3 regions of the Streptomyces sp. NPDC036813 genome follow, and region 2 is predicted to be linked to each of the others. Evidence: riboswitches for the same ligand, from Rfam matches in the RefSeq annotation. Region 2 holds a riboswitch; each other region holds the start of a gene.
What was found. Region 2 has a riboswitch for cobalamin ahead of ACZ67Q_RS08730 (ribonucleoside-diphosphate reductase subunit alpha). Riboswitches for the same ligand answer to the same signal wherever they lie in the genome.
Positions count from the first base shown of each region.

Region 1: it holds a riboswitch for cobalamin, as region 2 does, so the genes downstream of both, ACZ67Q_RS12165 (cobalamin biosynthesis protein) here and ACZ67Q_RS08730 (ribonucleoside-diphosphate reductase subunit alpha) in region 2, are expected to answer to the same signal.
Region 3: it holds a riboswitch for cobalamin, as region 2 does, so the genes downstream of both, metE (5-methyltetrahydropteroyltriglutamate--homocysteine S-methyltransferase) here and ACZ67Q_RS08730 (ribonucleoside-diphosphate reductase subunit alpha) in region 2, are expected to answer to the same signal.

Region 1 is NZ_JBVJPV010000004.1:479,598-486,658, reverse strand. Features, by position in the region: gene ACZ67Q_RS12185 (alpha/beta hydrolase) at 486-1,619, opposite strand; gene ACZ67Q_RS12180 (class II aldolase/adducin family protein) at 1,712-2,473, opposite strand; gene ACZ67Q_RS12175 (inorganic phosphate transporter) at 2,702-3,961, shown strand; gene ACZ67Q_RS12170 (hypothetical protein) at 3,996-4,217, shown strand; cobalamin riboswitch at 4,342-4,483, shown strand; gene ACZ67Q_RS12165 (cobalamin biosynthesis protein) at 4,593-5,534, shown strand; gene ACZ67Q_RS12160 (cobyric acid synthase) at 5,531-7,039, shown strand; gene cobN (cobaltochelatase subunit CobN) at 7,036-7,061, shown strand, end outside.
Region 2 is NZ_JBVJPV010000003.1:254,921-261,981, reverse strand. Features, by position in the region: gene ACZ67Q_RS08735 (ribonucleotide-diphosphate reductase subunit beta) at 1-775, opposite strand, end outside; gene ACZ67Q_RS08730 (ribonucleoside-diphosphate reductase subunit alpha) at 775-3,132, opposite strand; cobalamin riboswitch at 3,256-3,380, opposite strand; gene ACZ67Q_RS08725 (GNAT family N-acetyltransferase) at 3,433-3,939, opposite strand; gene mctP (monocarboxylate uptake permease MctP) at 4,013-5,641, opposite strand; gene ACZ67Q_RS08715 (DUF3311 domain-containing protein) at 5,638-5,904, opposite strand; gene ACZ67Q_RS08710 (GntR family transcriptional regulator) at 6,056-6,814, opposite strand.
Region 3 is NZ_JBVJPV010000002.1:650,690-657,750, reverse strand. Features, by position in the region: gene ACZ67Q_RS07020 (hypothetical protein) at 1-1,250, shown strand, start outside; gene ACZ67Q_RS07015 (hypothetical protein) at 1,269-1,619, shown strand; cobalamin riboswitch at 1,618-1,846, shown strand; gene metE (5-methyltetrahydropteroyltriglutamate--homocysteine S-methyltransferase) at 2,000-4,318, shown strand; partial or broken gene ACZ67Q_RS07005 (sigma factor-like helix-turn-helix DNA-binding protein) at 4,566-4,790, opposite strand; gene ACZ67Q_RS07000 (TipAS antibiotic-recognition domain-containing protein) at 4,981-5,400, opposite strand; partial or broken gene ACZ67Q_RS06995 (IS5/IS1182 family transposase) at 5,786-5,870, shown strand; gene ACZ67Q_RS06990 (hypothetical protein) at 5,892-6,041, shown strand; partial or broken gene ACZ67Q_RS06985 (TetR family transcriptional regulator) at 6,220-6,396, shown strand; gene ACZ67Q_RS06980 (hypothetical protein) at 6,409-6,891, shown strand.

The DNA of each region.
Region 1 (7,061 bases), on a different contig from region 2:
GGCGGAGGCCCGGCCGACAGGCCCGGAGGGTTGTCCGCAGCACCGGGCCGGCCGTCGGTGGCGTCCGGCGGCCCGGCCGGCAGTCCCTGCGGAGCGCGGCGGCGTGCACCGCGCCCGCGCCTCGTCCGGTCGCGTCAGCGCCGCACCGCCCCCACGCCCGTGGCCGCCCGCCTCGGCCTCGCCGGGGAGCCGGCTGACCCGCTCGCACAGTGCCCGGTCCGGCGGTCGGCCGGGTCCCTGCGTGCGCGCCTCCGTCGACCGCAAGACCGTCGGCCGCGACGCCCGGGCAGCGTCGACCGAGGCTGACGATGGCGGCACCCGGGCGGCCCTGCGGCGGCCTCCGGCGGCGGGCCCTGCGCAGCAGGGCAGCGTCCGGCGGCGGGCCCTGCGCAGCGCGGTGGCGGGTGCAGCGCGACTGCGCGGCGTAGGGCCCGCCGTCGGACGCCGCTCTGCGACGGTGCGCGTTCAGTTTCTGCGGGGTGGGGTCACATCAGGGGGGTCAGGAAGCGGCGGAGGGCTTCCTCGTAGGAGTCCGGGTCGGCGTTCCACATCGCTCCGTGCGGGGCCTGGGCCACCGTGTGCAAGGCGACGAGGTCGGGGCGGCGGGCGGCGAAGCGGCGGGAGAAGCGCCAGGGGGCCACCGTGTCGCCGGGGCCGTGGACGATCAGCGTGGGCACCGCGAGGCCGTCGGCGTCCGCCGCGATGGTGCCGTCGGCGGGGCCGTCCTGCAGCCCGGTCCGGCCCTGCGCCGCGCGCACCGCGAGCGGCAGCAGCGCGCCCGGCGTACGCCGGGCCACGGCGAGAGCGCGCAGCGTGGTCGGCCAGCTGAGCACCGGTGAGTCGAGGACCAGCCCGGAGACGTGCTCCCGCATCCCGGAGAGCTGAGCCGCGCGCAGCGCCATGGTGGCGCCGGTGGACCAGCCGTAGAGGACGACCCGGCGGGCGCCGTAGCGGACGGCGTAGCGGATCGCGGCGTCCACGTCGCGCCACTCGGTCTCGCCGAAGTGGTTCAGGCCGTCCGGGGGACGGGGCGCGCCCAGGTCGCCGCGGTAGGCGAGGGCCAGCACCGGGAAGCGCTGCCGGTTCAGCATGCCCATGACGTTCATGGGCAGCTCGCGGGTGGTGCCGAGGCCGTGCACGGCGATCACCCAGGTGTCCCGGGCGGCGGGTACGAACCAGGCGGGCAGGGACCCGAGCTCCCCGGGCACGTCGACGTCGGCAACTTCCAGACCGAGGGCGGCCTGAGGGTCGCCGACGTGGAGGTTCGCGGTGAGCCACACCTTGTCGCCCGGTTCCAGCGTGCCGTGCGTGACGCGCTCCAGGCGGCGTACGACGGTGTCGGCGGTGTGCTCGGCGGAGTCCAGGACCTGGCCGACGACCGCGTGGCTGCCGTCGCCGGCGAGTCCGTAGGTGCCGGGGCGCAGGGCGGCCAGATCGCGGGTGAGCGCGATCCGGCCGGCGGCCGTGGCGTGGACGGTGAGCCGGGGCTCGGTCGGCAGCGGCCGGCCCGGGGGCGCCTTGAGCGCGGCGTCGCTGGCGAGTCGGCCGGCGACCACGGCTGCGGCCCCGGCACCCATCACGGCGGTGACGGCAGCGGCCGTCGCTTTGACAGTGCGCACGGGAACCAGTTTCCCGGCGTGCTCCGTCCCAAGCCACCGGAAGCGACATGCGGGGTGATCACTCCCACCGCACGGCGCTCACCCGGCCCCCCTCACCCCCGCTGCCCATAACCCCGCAGCCGCTCCCCCACCTCCGCCAGCTGCTCCTCGGTCAGCAGGTTCGGGGCGAGGCCGGGCACCGAGGACGCCGTGAGCCACAGGCGGCACATCCACTCCAGTTGGGCGGTGCGGTCGTAGGCCTGGTCGAGCGTGGCGCCGTAGGTGATCGTGCCGTGGTTCTGCAGGAGGCAGCCCGTGCGGCCGGTCAGGGCCCGCAGCATGTTCTCGGCCAGCTGCTGCGTGCCGTAGGTGGCGTAAGGGGCGACCCGGACCGGGCCGCCGAGGGCCGCGGCCATGTAGTGGACGAGCGGGAGCTGCGGCACGAGAGTCGAGACCGCCGTGGCGTGGACGGCGTGCGTGTGCACGACGGCCCGGGCGTCCGTCGTGCGGTAGACGGCGAGGTGCATCGGCAGCTCGCTGGTCGGCACCAGGGTGCCGCGCAGGTGCCGGCCGTCGAGGTCGACCGCCGTCAGGTCCTGTGGGCGCAGCCGGTCGTAGGCCACGCCCGACGGAGTGACCAGGACCAGGTCACCGACGCGTACCGAGACATTGCCCGACGTCCCGACCACCAGCCCGTCCGCGACGGTCCGGCGCGCCGTGGCGACCAGTTCCTCCCAGGCGCGGGCCTCCCGCTCACCGGCCTCCCGCTCGCGGGTCTCTCCCGCGCGGCTCTCCTCCGCGCGGGCCTCCCCCTCGCCGTCCGTCCCCTCGCCGGCCACCCGTCCGTCCTGCCGCTCCCGCCGCTGCTCCGTCATGCCGCGATCCTGCCAGTCCCGGGTGACCGAAATCTCTTTCCCGGTGCCCGCGAACGGCCCAAAGACCCTGTGCCGGGCCCCCGGCCCGTGTGCCGCCCGGGCCGGCACGGCGGAACGGAGCAGCGCCCCCCTCTTTCCGACATCGGGACGCCCGGCTCAGTTCACCTTCCGTTCACTCAGGTTGCCTACGTTCAACCCGCCAATGACTTCGAACGAATGCCTGGGTAAATGGAAAGCTTCTCGCTGATCCTCGCGATCGTGGTGGTAACCGCGCTTGCGTTCGATTTCACGAACGGTTTCCACGACACCGCCAACGCGATGGCCACCACCATCTCGACCGGCGCGCTGCGGCCCAAGATCGCCGTGGCCATGTCCGCCGCCCTCAACCTCGTGGGCGCCTTCCTCTCCGTGGAGGTCGCCAACACGATCTCCAAGGGTCTCGTCGACGAGAGCGGCATCCGTCCCGAGGTCATCTTCGCCGCCCTGGTCGGCGCGATCCTCTGGAACCTGCTGACCTGGCTCGTGGGCCTGCCCTCCAGCTCCTCCCACGCCCTCATGGGCGGTCTGATCGGCGCCACCGTCGCCTCCGCCGGCTTCGGCGCGGTCCACGGCGACGTCCTCGTCACCAAGGTGCTGCTGCCCGCGGTCGCCGCCCCGGTCGTCGCCGGCGTCGCCGCGATGGTCGCGACGCGTCTGTCGTACACGCTCGGCAAGAAGGCCGACGGCAAGGCGGCCGAGAAGGGCTTCCGGGCCGGCCAGATCGCCTCCGCGGGCCTGGTCTCCCTCGCCCACGGCACCAACGACGCGCAGAAGACGATGGGCATCATCACCCTCGCCCTGGTCGCCGGCGGCGCCATCGCGCCCGACTCCGACCCGCCCACGTGGGTGATCCTCTCCGCCGGCCTGGCCATCGCGCTCGGCACCTACATCGGCGGCTGGCGCATCATCCGCACCATGGGCAAGGGCCTGACGGACATGCAGCCGCAGCAGGGCTTCGCCGCCCAGACCAGCGCGGCCACCGCCATCCTGGCCTCCTCCCACCTCGGCTTCTCGCTGTCCACCACGCACGTCGTCTCCGGCTCCGTGATGGGCGCGGGCCTGGGCCGCAAGGGCGGTGTGGTGCGCTGGTCGACCGCGACCCGCATGTTCATCGCCTGGGGCCTGACCCTGCCGGCCGCCGCGCTGGTCGGCGCGCTCGCCGAGTACGTCACCGGCTTCGGCGCCTGGGGCACCGCGGCTGTCGCCGTCTTCCTTGTGGCCGCCAGCTTCGGCATCTGGAAGATCTCCCGCCGCGAGGTCGTCGACCACACCAACGTCAACGCCGTGGAGGAGGAGCCGGCCGGCGTGGTCACCACCGCGATCGCCGCCGTGACCCCGCCCCCGGCCGCCGGCCCCGCCGTCACGGACGGCCTGACGGCCACCATCCCGGCCCCCGCCGCCGCGACGGCGGAGCAGCCGGCCACCGCGAACCCGGCCCCGGCCGTCTGACCGCCGCTCCCGGGTACGAAGGAAGAGAAGCAGCATGAAGATCGACTGGTCGGCCCTCGGCTCCGTCTTCGGTGTCAGCCTCGTGGTCACCGTGGGTCTGGTGGCCCTGTTCACCCTCGGCATCATGGGCCTGTCCCGCCGCGAGCGGGCTCAGGCCCAGGGCGGCTCGGCCGCCCTCGCGGTCACCGGCGCGTACGCCTGCTTCGCGGCGTGCGCGGCGGCGGTGGCGTACGGCATCAGCCTGATCGTCGCCTGACCGGCTTCACCACACAGGACGCGGGGTGCCCGAGCGGCACCCCGCGTTCCGCTGTGACCTGGCAGGTCGCCTCCGTGTGGGCCTGCCCACACTCCTCCGCCCCAGGTCAAGGGCAAGTTGACGGCCCTCGAACAGCCGTGGTGGACTGCCGGAGCCAAGTTGCGGCGGCAGGAGAGGAAGCCGGTGGAAGTCCGGCGCGGTCCCGCCACTGTCACCGGGGTTGAACGACCCCGGGAGCCAGGAACTCTCACCGCCGATCTCCTTCGAACCAGGGCGCGGACACCCTGAGTGAGGACATGACGCCATGTGCGGCTGCCGGTTGAGGACCAGGCCCATCAGCGACGCCCAGCCCGACCCCACGGCGGGCTGAGCCCCGTGCGAGCCGAGCGCGTCTTCGCGTACGGCGCCGCCGCCGGCCTCCTCGGCGACCTCATCCTCGGTGATCCGCGCCGCGGGCACCCGGTCGCCGTGTTCGGACGGGCCGCGGGCGCCGTCGAGCGCACCCTGTGGCGCGACCACCGCGGCTGGGGCGCCCTGCACACCGCCGTCTGCGCCGGCGGCGCCGTCGCCCTCGGGGCCGTCGCCGCCCGCTCCGTACGCCGCTCCCCCGCCGCCTCCGTCGCCCTGACCGCCGCCGCCACCTGGTCCGTGGTCGGGGGGACTTCGCTCGCGCGCGAGGCCCGCGCCATCGGGCGCGCACTGGAAGCCGGGGATGTCGAGGCGGCGCGGGCCCGGCTGCCCCATCTGTGCGGCCGGGACCCGCAGGCGCTGGACGCCGACGGGATCGCCCGGGCCGTGGTCGAGTCGGTCGCCGAGAACACCTCCGACGCCGTCGTGGGCGCCCTGGTGTGGGGCGCCGTGGGCGGGGTGGCCGGGCTGCTCGGGTTCCGGGCGGTCAACACCCTGGACGCGATGGTCGGTCACAAGTCACCGCGGCTGCGGCGCTTCGGCTGGGCCTCCGCCCGCCTCGACGACGTGGCCGGCTGGCCGGGGGCCCGGCTGACCGCCGTCCTCACCGTGCTCACCGGCCCGGACCGGCGCGGTGCCGTGCGGGCCTGGCGGACGGACGCGGCGAAGCACCCGAGCCCCAACGCGGGCCCTGTGGAGGCCTCCTTCGCGGGCGCGCTCGGCGTGCGGCTGGGCGGCACCCTGTCGTACGGCGGACGGGTGGAGCACCGGCCCGTGCTGAACACGCGGGGCCGCGCCGTCACCACCCCCGACATCCGCCGGGCGGTACGGCTGTCCCGGCGCGTGAGCTGGCTTGCGCTCGGCGTGTGCGCGGGCGCACGCCTCATCGGGAAAGGGCGTGATCGATGAACGGCGGTCTCCTCGTCGCCGGCACCACCTCCGACGCCGGAAAAAGCGTCGTGACCGCAGGGATCTGCCGGTGGCTGGTGCGGCAGGGCGTGAAGGTGGCGCCCTTCAAGGCGCAGAACATGTCCCTCAACTCTTTCGTCACCCGCGAGGGCGCCGAGATCGGGCGGGCGCAGGCCATGCAGGCCCAGGCCTGCCGGATCGAGCCGACCGCGCTGATGAACCCGGTGCTGCTCAAGCCCGGTGGCGAGCAGAGCAGCCAGGTGGTGCTGCTGGGCAAGCCGGTGGGTGAGCTGAGCGCCCGCGGCTACCACGGCGGACGCCAGCAGCAGCTGCTCGGCACGGTCCTGGAGTGCCTGGCCGAGTTGCGGGGCACGTATGACGCGGTGATCTGCGAGGGGGCGGGCTCGCCGGCCGAGATCAATCTGCGCCGGACCGACATCGTGAACATGGGCATCGCGCGGGGTGCGCGGCTGCCCGTGCTCGTCGTCGGCGACATCGACCGCGGGGGTGTCTTCGCGTCCTTCTTCGGCACCGTCGCCCTGCTCTCGCCCGAGGACCAGGAACTGGTCGCCGGGTTCCTGGTGAACAAGTTCCGCGGTGACGTCTCCCTGCTGGAGCCGGGCCTGGACATGCTGCACGGCCTGACCGGGCGGCCCGCCTACGGCGTCCTGCCCTTCCGGCACGGGCTCGGCATCGACGAGGAGGACGGCCTGCGGGTGTCCCTGCGCGGCACCGTCCGCGAGTCGGCCGTCTCCCCGCCCGTCGGCGAGGACGTGCTGCGGGTCGCCGTCTGCGCGATCCCGCTGATGTCCAACTTCACCGACGTGGACGCGCTGGCCGCCGAACCGGGCGTGGTCGTGCGGTTCGTGGACCGTCCGGAGGAGCTGGCCGACGCGGACCTCGTGGTGATCCCGGGCACGCGCGGGACCGTGCGGGCTCTTCAGTGGCTGCGGGAGCGGGGACTTGCCGACGCCCTCGTGCGCAGGACCGCCGAAGGCCGCCCGGTCCTCGGCATCTGCGGCGGCTTCCAGGTGCTCGGCGAGCACATCGAGGACGAGGTCGAGTCGCGTGCGGGACAGGTCGACGGGCTCGGCATCCTGCCCGTGCGGGTGCGGTTCGCCCGCGAGAAGACCCTCACCCGGCCGGTCGGGGAAGCCCTCGGCGAACGGGTCGAGGGGTACGAGATCCACCACGGGGTCGCCTCCGTGACGGGCGGGGAGCCCTTCCTCGACGGCTGCCGCGTCGGCGAGACGTGGGGCACCCACTGGCACGGCTCGCTGGAGTCGGACGGCTTCCGCCGCGCCTTCCTGCGCGAGGTGGCCGCCGCCGCGGGCCGCCGCTTCGTGCCCGCGCCGGACACCTCCTTCGCCGCGCTGCGCGAGGAGCAGCTCGACCGGCTCGGCGACCTCATCGAACAGCACGCGGACACGGACGCGCTGTGGCGGCTCATCGAGTCCGGCGCGCCGCAAGGACTGCCTTTCATTCCACCGGGAGCGCCCGCATGAGCACAGTGTTGTTGTTGTCGAC
Region 2 (7,061 bases):
GCGCGAACTGCAGCTCGGCCTCGACGGCCTCCTCGAGCATGTCGGTGACCTGCTGCCCGAGCTCCTCGTCGAAGAGGTCCGGCTCCTCCTTGCGGACGGTGTCGACCACGTCGAAGGCGAACGACATGTGCATGGTCTCGTCACGGAACACCCAGTTGGTGCCGGTGGCGAGACCGTGCAGCAGGCCCCGGCTGCGGAACCAGTACACGTACGCGAAGGCGCCGTAGAAGAACAGGCCCTCGATGCACGCCGCGAAGCAGATGAGGTTCAGCAGGAAGCGGCGCCGGTCGGCCTTGGACTCGAGGCGCTCCAGCTTCTCGACCTCGTTGATCCACTTGAAGCAGAAGCCGGCCTTCTCCCGGATGGACGGGATGTTCTCCACCGCGTCGAAGGCGGCCGCGCGGTCCTCCGGGTCGGGCAGGTACGTGTCCAGCAGCGTCAGATAGAACTGGACGTGCACGGCCTCCTCGAAGAGCTGCCGCGACAGGTACAGGCGCGCCTCGGGCGAGTTGATGTGCTTGTAGAGCGTCAGCACCAGGTTGTTCGCGACGATCGAGTCGCCCGTCGCGAAGAACGCCACCAGACGGCCGATGAGGTGCTGCTCCGCCGGAGTCAGCTTCGCGAGGTCGGCGACGTCCGAGTGGAGGTCGACCTCCTCCACGGTCCAGGTGTTCTTGATGGCGTCCCGGTAACGCTCGTAGAAGTCCGGGTAGCGCATGGGGCGCAAGGTCAGTTCGAAGCCCGGGTCGAGGAGATTCGTGTTACGGGTGGTCATTACTGGCAGGCCTCGCAGGACTCGGGGTTTTCCAGGGAGCAGGCGATCGCCTCTTCGGAGGGCGCCTGCTGGACGGGGACGGTGGCCTGCGCCTGGGCGGCGCGGGCGATGCGCGTCGCCGGGCGCGAACGCAGGTAGTACGTCGTCTTCAGCCCGGACTTCCAGGCGTAGGCGTACATCGAGGAGAGCTTGCCGATCGTCGGCGTCTCCAGGAACAGGTTGAGCGACTGCGCCTGGTCCAGGAACGGGGTCCGGGCCGCCGCCATGTCGATCAGGCCGCGCTGCGGGATCTCCCACGCCGTGCGGTACAGCCGCCGTACGTCCTCGGGGATCCAGGCGAAGTCCTGCACCGAGCCGCTCGACTCGCGCAGCGCCTCACGGGTGCGGGCGTCCCACACGCCGAGCTGCTTCAGTTCGGCGACCAGATAGGAGTTCACCTGGAGGAACTCGCCGGACAGCGTCTCGCGCTTGAACAGGTTCGACACCTGCGGCTCGATGCACTCGTACACGCCCGCGATGGAGGCGATGGTGGCGGTCGGCGCGATGGCGAGGAGCAGGGAGTTGCGCATGCCGGTTTCGGCGATACGGCGGCGCAGTGCCTCCCAGCGCTCCGGCCAGGTCAGTTCCACGTCGTAGTGGTCGGGGTGCAGCACGCCGCGCGCGGTGCGGGTCTTCTCCCAGGCCGGCAGCGGGCCGTTGCGCTCGGCGAGGTCGGCGGAGGCCTCGTACGCGGCGAGCATGACGCGCTCGGCGATCCGGGTGGACAGGGCCATGGCCTCGGGGGAGTCGAACGGCAGCCGCAGCTTGAAGAAGACGTCCTGCAGTCCCATCGCGCCCAGGCCGACCGGGCGCCACTTGGCGTTGGAGCGGCCCGCTTGCTCGGTCGGGTAGAAGTTGATGTCGACGACGCGGTCGAGGAAGGTGACGGCCGTGCGGACGGTGGCGTCCAGCCGCTCCCAGTCGATGTCCCCGTCGGCCACGAACGCGCCGAGGTTGACCGAGCCGAGGTTGCAGACGGCCGTCTCACCGTCGTCGGTGACCTCAAGGATCTCCGTGCAGAGGTTGGAGGAGTGGACCACGTGGCCCGGCAGGGCCGTCTGGTTGGCGGTGCGGTTGGCTGCGTCCTTGAAGGTCATCCATCCGTTGCCGGTCTGCGCGAGGGTGCGCATCATGCGGCCGTACAGCTCGCGGGCCGGAAGCGTCTTCTTCGCCAGCCCCGCGTCCTCCGCCTTGCGGTACGCGGCGTCGAACTCCTCGCCCCACAGGTCGACCAGCTCCGGCACGTCGGCCGGCGAGAACAGCGACCACTGCGCGTCCGCGTTGACCCGGCGCATGAACTCGTCCGGGATCCAGTGCGCGAGGTTCAGGTTGTGCGTACGGCGGGCGTCCTCACCGGTGTTGTCCCGCAGCTCCAGGAACTCCTCGATGTCGGAGTGCCAGGTCTCCAGGTACACCGCGGCCGCGCCCTTGCGCCGCCCGCCCTGGTTCACCGCGGCGACCGAGGCGTCCAGCGTCTTCAGGAACGGCACGATGCCGTTGGAGTGCCCGTTGGTGCCGCGGATCAGCGAACCGCGGCTGCGGATGCGGGAGTACGACAGCCCGATGCCGCCGGCGTGCTTGGAGAGCCGCGCGACCTGGTGGTAGCGGTCGTAGATGGAGTCCAGCTCGTCCAGCGGGGAGTCGAGGAGATAGCAGGACGACATCTGGGGGTGCCGGGTGCCGGAGTTGAAGAGGGTGGGGGAGGAGGGCAGGTAGTCGAGGCGGCTCATGAGCCCGTAGAGCGCCGCGACCTCGTCCACGGAACGGACGGTGTCGTCCTCGGCGAGGCCGCTCGCCACCCGCAGCAGGAAGTGCTGGGGCGTCTCGATCACCTTGCGGGTGATCGGGTGCCGCAGGAGGTAGCGGCTGTGCAGGGTGCGCAGGCCGAAGTAGCCGAAGCGGTCGTCGGCGCGGGTGTCGACGAGGGCGTCGAGCCGCTCGGCGTGCAGCCGTACGAACGCCGCCGTCCGGTCCGCGATGAGCCCCTCGCGGTGCCCCACGGTGACCGACTCCGTGAACGACGTGACGCCCTGGGAGGCGGCCTGTGCGCGGATGGTGAGGGTGAGCAGACGGGCGGCCAGCCGGGAGTAGGCGGGGTCCTCGGAGATGAGTCCGGCGGCGGCCTCCGTGGCCAGCTCCCGCAGCTCCGCCTCGTCGGCGTGCGCCGAGCGGCCGCGCAGCGCGGCGGCGGCGACCCGGCCGGGGTCGGCGTCGGGGAGGTCGATGGTCAGCTCGGTCAGGGTGCGCAGCAGCGCGGCACCGGGACCGTCCTGCTCCCGCTCGGTGGCTGAGGCCGGATCGGCTGGCGCGATGGTCACGTGGGGCTCTCCCTCGCTCGGCACGGGGCCTCGGCGAGGGCAGGGGGCAGCACACGAGCGCACGCGGCGTCGCGTCCACCGGCCCATTCCACGAGGCCCGGACGTCAGGGCACGCCGGCCGGGTGGCCGGGTGCACTGTCGGCAGGTCCTCGGACTGGACCAGCGTGCGCGAAGCACGCATGTACACCGTTGCGGGACAGTTCCGGATTCGCACCGGATTCCCCTGCGACGACAGCGAGCATGAGCATACATCTAGTGCCGGGCTGTCGCGTCACCCCCAGATGTTGTGTTGCGCTGATCTCACAGCGTCAACTCGTAGGTGAGGAGCATGATGTCGTCGAGGTCGGGGAGCGGGTTCCAGTCCCGCTCGGGCGTACGGACGAAGCCCAGCCGTTCGTAGAGGCGGTGGGCGGTGACCATGGTCCGCTGGGTCGACAGAACGATCGCTCCGCAGCCGTCGACGGCCCGGGCCCGGTCGATGCAGGCCCGCACCAGCGCCTCACCGGCGCCTTGGCCGCGAGCCGCGCGGGCGACGGCCAGCATGCGGATCTCGGCCTCGCCGGGACGCGCGATGTCGGCCATGGGGCCGCCGGCCGGTACGAAGGTGACGCCGCCGAGAAGGGTGTCGTCGGCCGTGGCGACGAGCACCTCGGCCGCGGCGGCACGCTTGGCGACGTCGCGCAGCTCGCCGAGGTACTCGTCGCTCTCGCCGAAGTCCAGGAGCCCGTCCTGGAGATAGGCCTGGGCTGTGATCTCGCCGAGGGCGGCGTGTTCATGGGGTGCGACGGGCCGGATCACGATGTCCATGACGGTGAGTGTGCCCCACGGGTACGACGACGGGCCGCCGGTTTTTCTCCGGCGGCCCGTGCGCGTGGGTTGCTCAGTGACCGGCGCCCGCCGTGGCCGGGGGGAGTTCGGTCTGGACGCCCGGGTCGCCGGCGTCCGCCGTGTAGTCCTCCGGCCGGGTCTCGTCGACGCCCTCGGGGGCCTTGACGGCCTTCAGGACGAGCGTGAGGACCACGGTCACCGCGACGTTCAGCACGAACGCCGTGAGGCCGATGTAGCCGATCTCGCCGATGCCGGGGATCTCCTTCGCGGAGCCGCCGAAGTGCTTCTGCGTCGGCGAGGCCACCCCGTACGCGGCCAGCGTGCCGTAGGCCATGCCGACCGCCCAGCCCGCCAGCAGTGCCCAGCGGTGGAACCAGCGCGTGAACAGGCCGCCGACCAGGGCCGGGAAGGTCTGCAGGATCCAGATGCCGCCCAGCAGCTGGAAGTTGATCGCGACCGTCTTGTCCATGGTGAGGACGAAGACCAGCGCGCCCACCTTCACCAGCAGGGAGACGATCTTGGAGACCTGGGCCTCCTGCTTCGGCGTGGCGTCCTGCTTGATGAAGTCCTTGTAGATGTTGCGCGTGAAGAGGTTCGCCGCCGCGATGGACATGATGGCCGCCGGGACCAGCGCGCCGATGCCGATCGCCGCGAACGCGATGCCCGCGAACCAGTCCGGGAACATGTCCTCGAACAGCTGCGGGATGGCCAGCTGGCCGTTCTGCACCTTGACGCCGGCCGCGATCGCCATGAAGCCGAGCAGCGCGAGCAGGCCCAGCATCAGGGAGTACAGCGGCAGGATCGTGGTGTTGCGCCGGATCACCTCACGGCTCCTGGACGACAGGGTCGCGGTGATCGAGTGCGGGTACATGAACAGCGCGAGCGCGGAGCCGAGCGCCAGCGTCGCGTACGTCCACTGGCCGGCCTCCGCCGGGGCGAGCGCGCCGCGCGGCTTGCCGGTGGCCGGGTTGACCTGGCTGAACGCGTGGCCCGCCTTGGCGAAGATGTCGTCGAAGCCGCCCAGCTTGATCGGGATGTAGATGATCGCCACCGCGATGACGATGTAGATCAGCGCGTCCTTCACGAAGGCGATCAGCGCGGGGGCCCGCAGACCGGACGAGTAGGTGTACGCCGCCAGCACGCCGAACGCGATCAGCAGCGGCAGGTCCTTGACGAACCAGTTGGTGTTCTCGCCGCCGCCGACGCCCATCACGTCCAGCACGGCCTGGATGCCGACGAGCTGGAGCGCGATGTACGGCATCGTCGCGAGGATGCCGGTCAGCGCAACCGCCAGCGACAGCCCCTTGGAGCCGAAGCGGCCGCGCACGAAGTCCGACGTCGTCACGTACCCGTGCTTGTGCGACACCGACCACAGCCGGGGCAGGAACGTGAAGATCAGCGGGTAGACGAGGATCGTGTACGGCACCGCGAAGAAGCCGGACGCGCCCGCCGCGTAGATCGCCGCCGGCACGGCGACGAACGTGTACGCCGTGTACAGGTCGCCGCCGAGCAGGAACCAGGTGATCCAGGTACCGAACGACCGTCCGCCCAGGCCCCATTCGTCGAGGCTGTGCTCGTTCTCGGCCTTGCGCCAGCGCGCGGCCAGGAAGCCGAGCACGGTGACGAGCAGGAAGAAGAAGATGAAGACGCCGAGTGCGACGCCGTTCACGCCGTCCTTCACTTGTCCGCACCGCCCTTCCGGGAAGCACGGGCGCGCTGGTCACGCCGCCACAGCTGGTACGCGATCACGGTCAGCGCCGTGGAGATGATCACCCACAGCATCTGGTACCAGTAGAAGAAGGGGATCCCGATGAACGCCGGGTCCACCTTCGCGTAACTTCCGACCCACAGCATCGCCACGAAGGGCGCTACCAGGCAGAGGGCGATGACGACGCGCACGGGCGTCACCGTCGCCGGTCTGGACACATCTGGCGCATTCGTCATCGCGCGGTTCCGTCCCCTCACTGATCACCTGTGCAATGCGCAGGAAATCTAGGTCAGGTGTAGCAGGAACGGAACCCCTCGTCCGCATAACGGGCGTTGACGGTCTGGACCGTTATCCGACCGCGACTCCCGCGGGATGTGACGGAGCGTCCTACGGCCGCTTCAGGCGCGCCACGAACTTGTAGCGGTCCCCGCGGTAGACCGACCGCACCCACTCCACCGGCTCGCCCTGCCGGTCGAAGGAGTGGCGGGAGAGCATCAGCATCGGCAGGCCCACGTCGGTACCGAGCAGGCCGGCCTCGCGCGGGGTGGCCAGCGAGGTCTCGATGGTCTCCTCGGCCTCGGCGAGGTGGACGTCGTAGACCTCGGCGAGCGCGGTGTAGAGGGACGTGTACTTCACCAGGGAGCGGCGCAGCGCCGGGAAACGCTTGGCCGAGAGGTGGGTGGTCTCTATGGCCATCGGTTCGCCGTTGGCCATGCGCAGCCGCTCGATGCGCAGCACCCGGCCGCCGGCGGTGATGTCGAGCAGGTCGGCGAGCCGGTCGTCGGCGGTGATGTAGCCGATGTCGAGCAGCTGCGAGGTGGGCTCCAGGCCCTGCGCGCGCATGTCCTCGGTGTACGACGTCAGCTGCAGCGCCTGCGAGACCTTCGGCTTGGCGACGAACGTGCCCTTGCCCTGAATGCGCTCCAGCCGGCCCTCGACCACCAGCTCCTGCAGCGCCTGGCGGACGGTGGTGCGGGAGGTGTCGAACTCCGCCGCGAGCGTCCGCTCCGGCGGGACGGGGGTGCCGGGCGGCATCGTCTCGGTCATGTCGAGCAGGTGCTTCTTCAGGCGGTAGTACTTGGGCACGCGCGCGGTACGGACGGTGGCGCCACTGTCGTTCTCCGCACTGCTGACGTCGGTGCTCATGCTCTGCCTTCCCGGCTCCGGTGCCGAAGCGGCCGACACGCCATCGGCCGCGGGCTCACATCGTGGCACGGCTTGGTGCGGGGTGACCTCGGTGGGCGCCTCCGCACGCTCCCTGATCTCCTCTGTATACCGTCGCCGCCCCCGCTGGTCTAGTCCAGCGAGGACGCTCCCGCGAGTGTTCCACCGGGCATGCGTGCGATCCCCGTCCGACGCCCATGCCCCGCCCGGCACCCATGCCCTGCCGGAC
Region 3 (7,061 bases), on a different contig from region 2:
ACATCGACTTCGACCTGCTGGTTTCCTGGCTCCGCCGGGCCTATCCGGTGCCCCAGGTGCTGCACTCGCAGGCCGTGGTGGCCGCCACGGCGCCGGTCCCGTTCGTCTCCAGCGACATCAACGCGCAGCTGGCCGCGATCCGCACCCAGGATGTCAGCGCCGGAACCGACGCGCGCACCCACTACTACGGCATGGTCAGCGACACGGGCTTCTTCATGCGAGGCGCTGCGGCGAGCGTCCCCGACACCAGCCCTGACCCGGCGGTCGTGGCCTGCGGTCCCACGGGAATACCCAGCGGAAGCTTCAGCTGGGACGTGGACGGGTCGTACGGAGACTGGTACGGGGGTCACGAACTGGGCCACACGTTGGGCAGGCGCCATCCGGGATTCTGCGGGGAGACCGCGGACGACCTCAACAACTACCCCTTCCCCGCCGGACAGCTGTCCAAGACCGATGCGGGGTTCGCGGGCTTCGACGTCGGCGATCCGGCCAACACCCGACCCATGACCGCCATGCCGGGCATCCAGTGGCACGACATCATGACCTACTGCGTTCGGGAGTGGCCGTCCGTCTACACCTACGAGGGGATCCGGAGCCGCCTGGTGGCCGAGAACGCCCTGCCGTCGTTCGCCAACGGTGGCGGCGGCCCTGCTCCCGGACAGACCGTGGTCAACGTCGTCGGCACCGTGAACCTGACGCAGGGCCGGGGAAGAATCGCCTTCGTCAATCCGGCTCCGAACGTGTCACCCACCGCCCCGGTACCGGACAGCCCCGTAACGCTGCGGTTCACCACCGCGGACGGCGTCGTGGTCGAAGAGCACGGCGCACCGGTCAAGCTCGACTCCGAGCTCGCCCCCGACGAGGACCGAGTCGGCATCGTCGACGCCACGGTCACCGCCGGCCCGGAGGTGTCCGCGGTCGAACTGGTCGTCGGCGGGGCCGTGGTGGACACCTTCCGTGCCGGGGCGGCACCACCGATCACGCGTGCCGTGCGTACCGAGCTGGTCGACGGCCGGAGGTTGAGGGTCGCAGCCGACCTGGTGCGGCCCGCCGAGGAGGGCCACACCTTCACCGTCCAGCTCAGCGATGACGAGGGCCGGACCTGGCAGACGGTCGGTGTGGGGCTCAAGACGCCGTCCGTCACCCTGGATCCGAGCCAGCTCGACTCCGGTCAAGAGCTGTTGGTACGCGTCATCGCGACCAACGGCTTCACCGCCGTGGTGGGACCCAGCGAGTCGTTCGTGATCTGATCCACGACACTCCGGGGCATGACGTCGGCCGATGGGCGACGTCATGCCCCGGCGAGCGTCACGGTGGCCGGGAGACGGGTCTCGTTCCGCACAAGTCCGACGCTGCCGAGACAACGCTGCCGGGACAATGCGGGACCGTTCCGGCACCCCCGCCCGCACCGCATCCGCACGGACATCGGCGTCATCGAGACGATCACCGCCGCGGTCGAGATGGAGGAGACTCTCTACGAGCTGCGGCGAGCACAGCGCCGGCGGGAAAGCGCCTGTGCGGCGGGCCTCCTGCCCCGTGGCCTGCGCGGTACGAACGTGATCCGCCTCACCGTGCAGATATTGAGCGTCCCGCTCTCTTCTCCCACGGTCACCCCCTAGGCTGGCCCGTGCAGCTGGTTCGCCCCGTCCGCCAGGCGGGATGCGTCGCAAGAGGGAACCCGGTGGGAATCCGGGACTGCCCCGCAGCGGTGAGCGGGAACGACCGCCGTCATACGCACTGGGCCCGGGGAGGGCCTGGGAAGCGACGGCCAGTAGGTGTCTCGTACGACTTCGTACGACGAGACGTGCCCGCGAGTCCGAAGACCTGCCAACTGCCCGTGTGCGAACCACTCGTGCGCGGACATCCCGGTGACCTCGAGGGCGGGTCGGCGAACACACCGAACGGACGGCCGTCGGCCGGCACCGTCCGGCATGTTGTTCCTTCGCGTCCTCACCCCGTTTCCGGGATCTCAGGGATTCATCTCGCGAAGGAGATCTCCGTGACCACCAAGCCCGCAGCCGCGGCAGCACGGGCCACCGTGTACGGCTACCCCCGCCAGGGACAGAGCCGGGAACTGAAGAAGGCGATCGAGGGTTACTGGAAGGGCCGCATCACCGCCGACGCCCTCCACGCCACGGCCGCCGACCTGCGCCGTACGAACTGGCAGCGGCTCGCCGAGGCCGGCATCGACGAGGTGCCCACCGGCGACTTCTCGTACTACGACCACGTCCTGGACACCACCGTCATGGTCGGCGCCGTCCCCGCCCGCCACCGGGACGCCGTGGCCGCCGATCCGCTCGACGGGTACTTCTCGATGGCCCGCGGCACGCAGGACGTCGCGCCGCTGGAGATGACCAAGTGGTTCGACACCAACTACCACTACCTGGTGCCCGAGCTGGGTCCGGACACGGTCTTCGCCGCCGACGCGAGCAAGCAGGTCGACGAGCTGAAGGAGGCGCTGGCACTGGGGCTCACCGCCCGGCCCGTGCTGGTCGGCCCGGTCACCTACCTTCTGCTGGCCAAGCCTGCACCCGGCACATCGCCCGACTTCGAGCCGCTCACCCTGCTGGACCGGCTGCTGCCGGTGTACGCCGAAGTCCTGGCCGACCTGCGCGCCGCAGGAGCCGAGTGGGTCCAGCTGGACGAACCCGCCCTCGTCCAGGACCGCACACCGGCCGAACTCGACGCCGCCACCCGCGCCTATCGAGACCTCGGCGCCCTCACCGACCGGTCCAGGCTGCTCGTCGCGTCCTACTTCGACCGGCTCGGCGAGGCCCTGCCGGTACTCGCCAAGGCCCCGGTGGAGGGCCTGGCCCTGGATTTCACCGAGGCCGCCGCCGCCAACCTGGACGACCTCGCCGCCGTCGGGGGTCTGCCCGGCAAGCGGCTGGTGGCCGGAGTCGTCAACGGCCGCAACATCTGGGTCGACGACCTGGCCAAGTCCCTGTCCATCCTGGGCACTCTGCTCGGACTGGCCGACCGGGTCGACGTCTCCGCCTCCTGCTCCCTGCTGCACGTCCCGCTCGACGCGACCGCTGAACGGGACATCGAGCCACAGATCCTGCGCTGGCTCGCCTTCGCCCAGCAGAAGACACGCGAGGTCGTCACGCTCGGCAGGGGCCTCGCCCAGGGCACCGGCACGATCACCGCCGAACTGGCCGCCAACCGGGCCGACCTCGCCTCACGAGCGGGCTCGCCCATCACCCACGACCCGGCCGTGCGGGCCCGCGCCGCCGCGGTCACCGACGCCGACACCCGCCGTTGCCGGCCCTACGCCGAACGCGCCGCGGCCCAGCGGGCCCACCTGCGCCTTCCCCTCCTTCCGACCACGACCATCGGGTCCTTCCCGCAGACCGGCGAACTGCGCACGGCACGCGCCGACCTGGGCGCCGGCCGCATCGACGCAGCAGGCTACGAGGAACGGATCAAGGCGGAGATCCAGGAGGTGATCGCCTTCCAGGAGAAGACCGGCCTGGACGTCCTCGTGCACGGCGAGCCCGAACGCAACGACATGGTCCAGTACTTCGCCGAGCAGCTCACCGGCTACCTCGCCACCCGACACGGCTGGGTCCAGTCCTACGGCACCCGCTACGTCCGCCCGCCCGTCCTCGTCGGCGACATCTCCCGCCCCGAGCCCATGACCGTGCGCTGGACGACGTATGCCCAGTCCCTCACCGACCGCCCGGTCAAAGGCATGCTCACCGGTCCGGTCACCATGCTCGCCTGGTCCTTCGTCCGCGACGACCAGCCCCTGGCCGACACCGCCCGTCAGGTCGCCCTCGCCCTGCGCGACGAGGTCAACGACTTGGAGGCGGCGGGCACTTCGGTGATCCAGGTGGACGAACCCGCGCTGCGCGAGACCCTGCCGTTGCGCGCGGCCGACCGTCCGGGCTACCTGGACTGGGCGACGGAAGCCTTCCGGCTGACCACCGGCGGGGTGCGCCAGGACACACAGATCCACACCCACATGTGCTACGCCGAGTTCGGCGACATCGTCCAGGCGATCGACGACCTCGACGCCGACGTCATCAGTCTGGAGGCCGCCCGCTCCCACATGCAGGCCGCCCGCGAGCTCGCCGCCCACGGCTACCCGCGCGAGGCCGGACCCGGAGTCCACGACATCCACTCCCCCCGCGTCCCGAGCGCCGAGGAGGCCGCCGACCTGCTCCGCACGGGCCTGAAGGCCATTCCCGCCGAACGGCTCTGGGTCAACCCCGACTGCGGCCTGAAGACCCGCGGCTGGCCCGAGACCCGCGCCTCCCTGGAAAACCTGGTCGCCGCAGCCCGCACCGTGCGAGGGGAGCTGTCCGCCTCGTGAACTGACCGGACGATGCTTGGGCCGGGGCGCCACGAGCGAGCACCCCGGCCCGGATGAGCCCGCCGGGTAGAAAGCCGACGGCCGCGTATCCCTCCTCGGTCGTCGGCACCCGGCTCCACTTCGGCGCGCCGGCCGCGACCGCGACGGGACCGAGCTTCTCGTACGGATTCAGCCCGTCCATGAGGCGGTGGAGCGAGCCGGGCCGCTGCCGCCGGGGCGCCGGTCCGGGCGGCAGCGACGGGCCCGGTCAGGCCGCGGCGGCCGCCGGTGTGCAGCGCTCGGCCTCGTCGAGCCACTCGATCACCGAGGTGCGCGCCCGGGCGACCCGTGAGCGCACTGTGCCGACGGGGCGGTCACTGACCCCTGCCGCCTCCGCGTAGGGCAGCCCCACCAGCTGGGAGAGGTCGAACGCCTCACGGCGGTCTGCAGGAAGGGCGTCCAGCAGGTCGGCGAGGGCGATGCCGTCGTCGAAGCGTCCAGCATCAGACCCCGCAGATAACACTCGCCCCACCGACGCTGATCCCGCCGCGGCAGCGAGGCGAAAGGAACGCCCAAGGGCTGTCACAGTTTTGGGCATGAACCACGTCCCACCCCTCGGCGGGTGCGCCCGGACCCCTGTCCGGACGCACCCGCCCATGCCTGTCCTGGCCCGTGTCGCCCGATTACGCCGAAGCCTCGGCTCCGCTGGGGGCGAACCCGCTCCCCTGTTCGGCGAACACCTTGATGGCAGCGCCCAGGAACTTCACCAACTCGGGGTGGTAGGAATCGTGGAACGCCCTCATGGCCTCGTCCTCGGCGTAGAAGAGCGACATGCCGACGTAAGCCTCCCTGGAGGGGGTGTAGAACCGGGAGACGATGTCGAAGTGCCTGCGGATGAGCTCCTGGATCTGCTGGTCCCCGGGCAGAAAGCCGCCGTCCAGGAAAGTCGTGATCTCGCGGTACAGGACGTCCCAGTCCTGGTGGACCCGCTCCCTGTCCACATGTTCCCAGTCGTTGGTCTCGGCAAGGCTCTTCGCCTGTTCCTCGGCCAACGATCGGCGACACTCGTCCTCGTAACTGTTCCCCACGGCACCGGTTCCCATCGTTTCGTCACCTCTGCGGTGGATCCCCGAGAGGCCGCCGACATGTCGACGTCGACCGGCCGCCGATGATCAACTTCCGGTTCAGGCCGACGGTGACACACAGCCCACTGGGTCGGCAAACCATTTCCTGGACCCTCCGGCGCTCCGCCCCGGTCGTCCGACGGTGGAAAAGCGCAGCTTGAACGGCGAGCGTCGGAGAGGGGACGTCCAGCCGCTCGACCGCGCGGCGGGGATCAACGCAGCGCCCTCGCGAAGCAGGACGAGCTCAGCTGGCACCGGGTCGGTTCCACGACGGCGCAACATTGCCCCGCAGCCCCACGCCGCCCACTGGACCCCCGGCACGGGAAGTCACTTCGGTTCCTCGACTGCTGCGCTTGACGAGCGGATGGCGCCGGACGACCTGTGGGCGTTGTTCCCAGCGGGTGGTGCCGTCGGCGCCGGTTCGCCCGCAGGGTGGAGGGCACCGTCGAGGTGTCACAGACATCGACGGCTTGCTCGCCCGTCTGGAACGCGACGAGTTCGACCTCGTGGCGGTCGGCCGGGCTCTCCTGGGTGATCCCGACTGGCTGACAAAGGTACTCAGCGGGCGATCCGAGGAACTCACCCCCTTCCACGCGGGCTTCGTCCGCACCCTCGACTGAGTACCGCCCCGGCCCGGAAGGCCGCCGGCCGGCCCACACCCCCACGCGAGTACGACCACTGCGGCTGGACGACAACTCCCGTGCGAGGTACGGCAATCGCCTTGCCTTCGGCGGCCGCAGGATTTAGGTTTTGACCACTCGATTAAATCGTACGGTCAGCGTCAGTGAGGGGTGCACGGTGGCGACTTCCGGTCCGGAGCGCGTTCTCGCCGGTCGGCGGGAGCCAGCAGCGCACAAGACCCGGCGGGCGCTGGTCACGGCCGCTGTCGAAGCTCTGCGCGATACGGGCTTCGCGGGTGCCAGCGCTCGTGAGATCGCCCGGCGAGCCGGGTGCAATTCAGCGCTGGTCTTCTATCACTTCGGAACGGTGACCAGCCTCCACCTGGCGGCACTCGACCAAGTGGCGGAGGAGCGGCGGGAGCGGTACCGGGCGGCACTTGACGGCGTCACCGACGCCCAGGGTCTGGTCCGCGCGTCTCAGGAGGTTTTCGCCGAGGATCTGCGCTGCGGCTACGTCGCCGTCTTGTCCACCATGGTCGCCGCTGCACACACCATGCCCGAACTCGGTCCCGAGATCGCCGCCAGGATTGCGCCCTGGCGGGAACTCGCGACGGACGCCGTCCGCGACACGGTCGGCCGCATCCCTCTCGCCCGGTCGACCCCGGCCGAGGAGATCGGACACGCCGTCGTGGCCCTGTACCTGGGACTCGAGATGCTGGCGAGCCTCGACGGCGACCACACCCCGGCACTTCGCCTGTTCGACAGGGCCGCCTCCATCGCGTCCCTGCTCGACAGACTCCCGCTGCCGTCCTACCGCCGCCGCAGCAGGACGGCGCAACGCCGCGGCTGAGCTTGCCTTGCCCCCTGGATCGGCAGGCGTCCCCGCACACGCCTGTTCCGCGTCCGCAGCCCCTTCAGCGTGGAGGTCACACTCTCATGGACAGCACCAGCGCACCTCAACAGCCCCTCCACACATCAGGTGTTGCGCGCTTGCCGGGAGGATGGTGGTTCTTGTGCTGG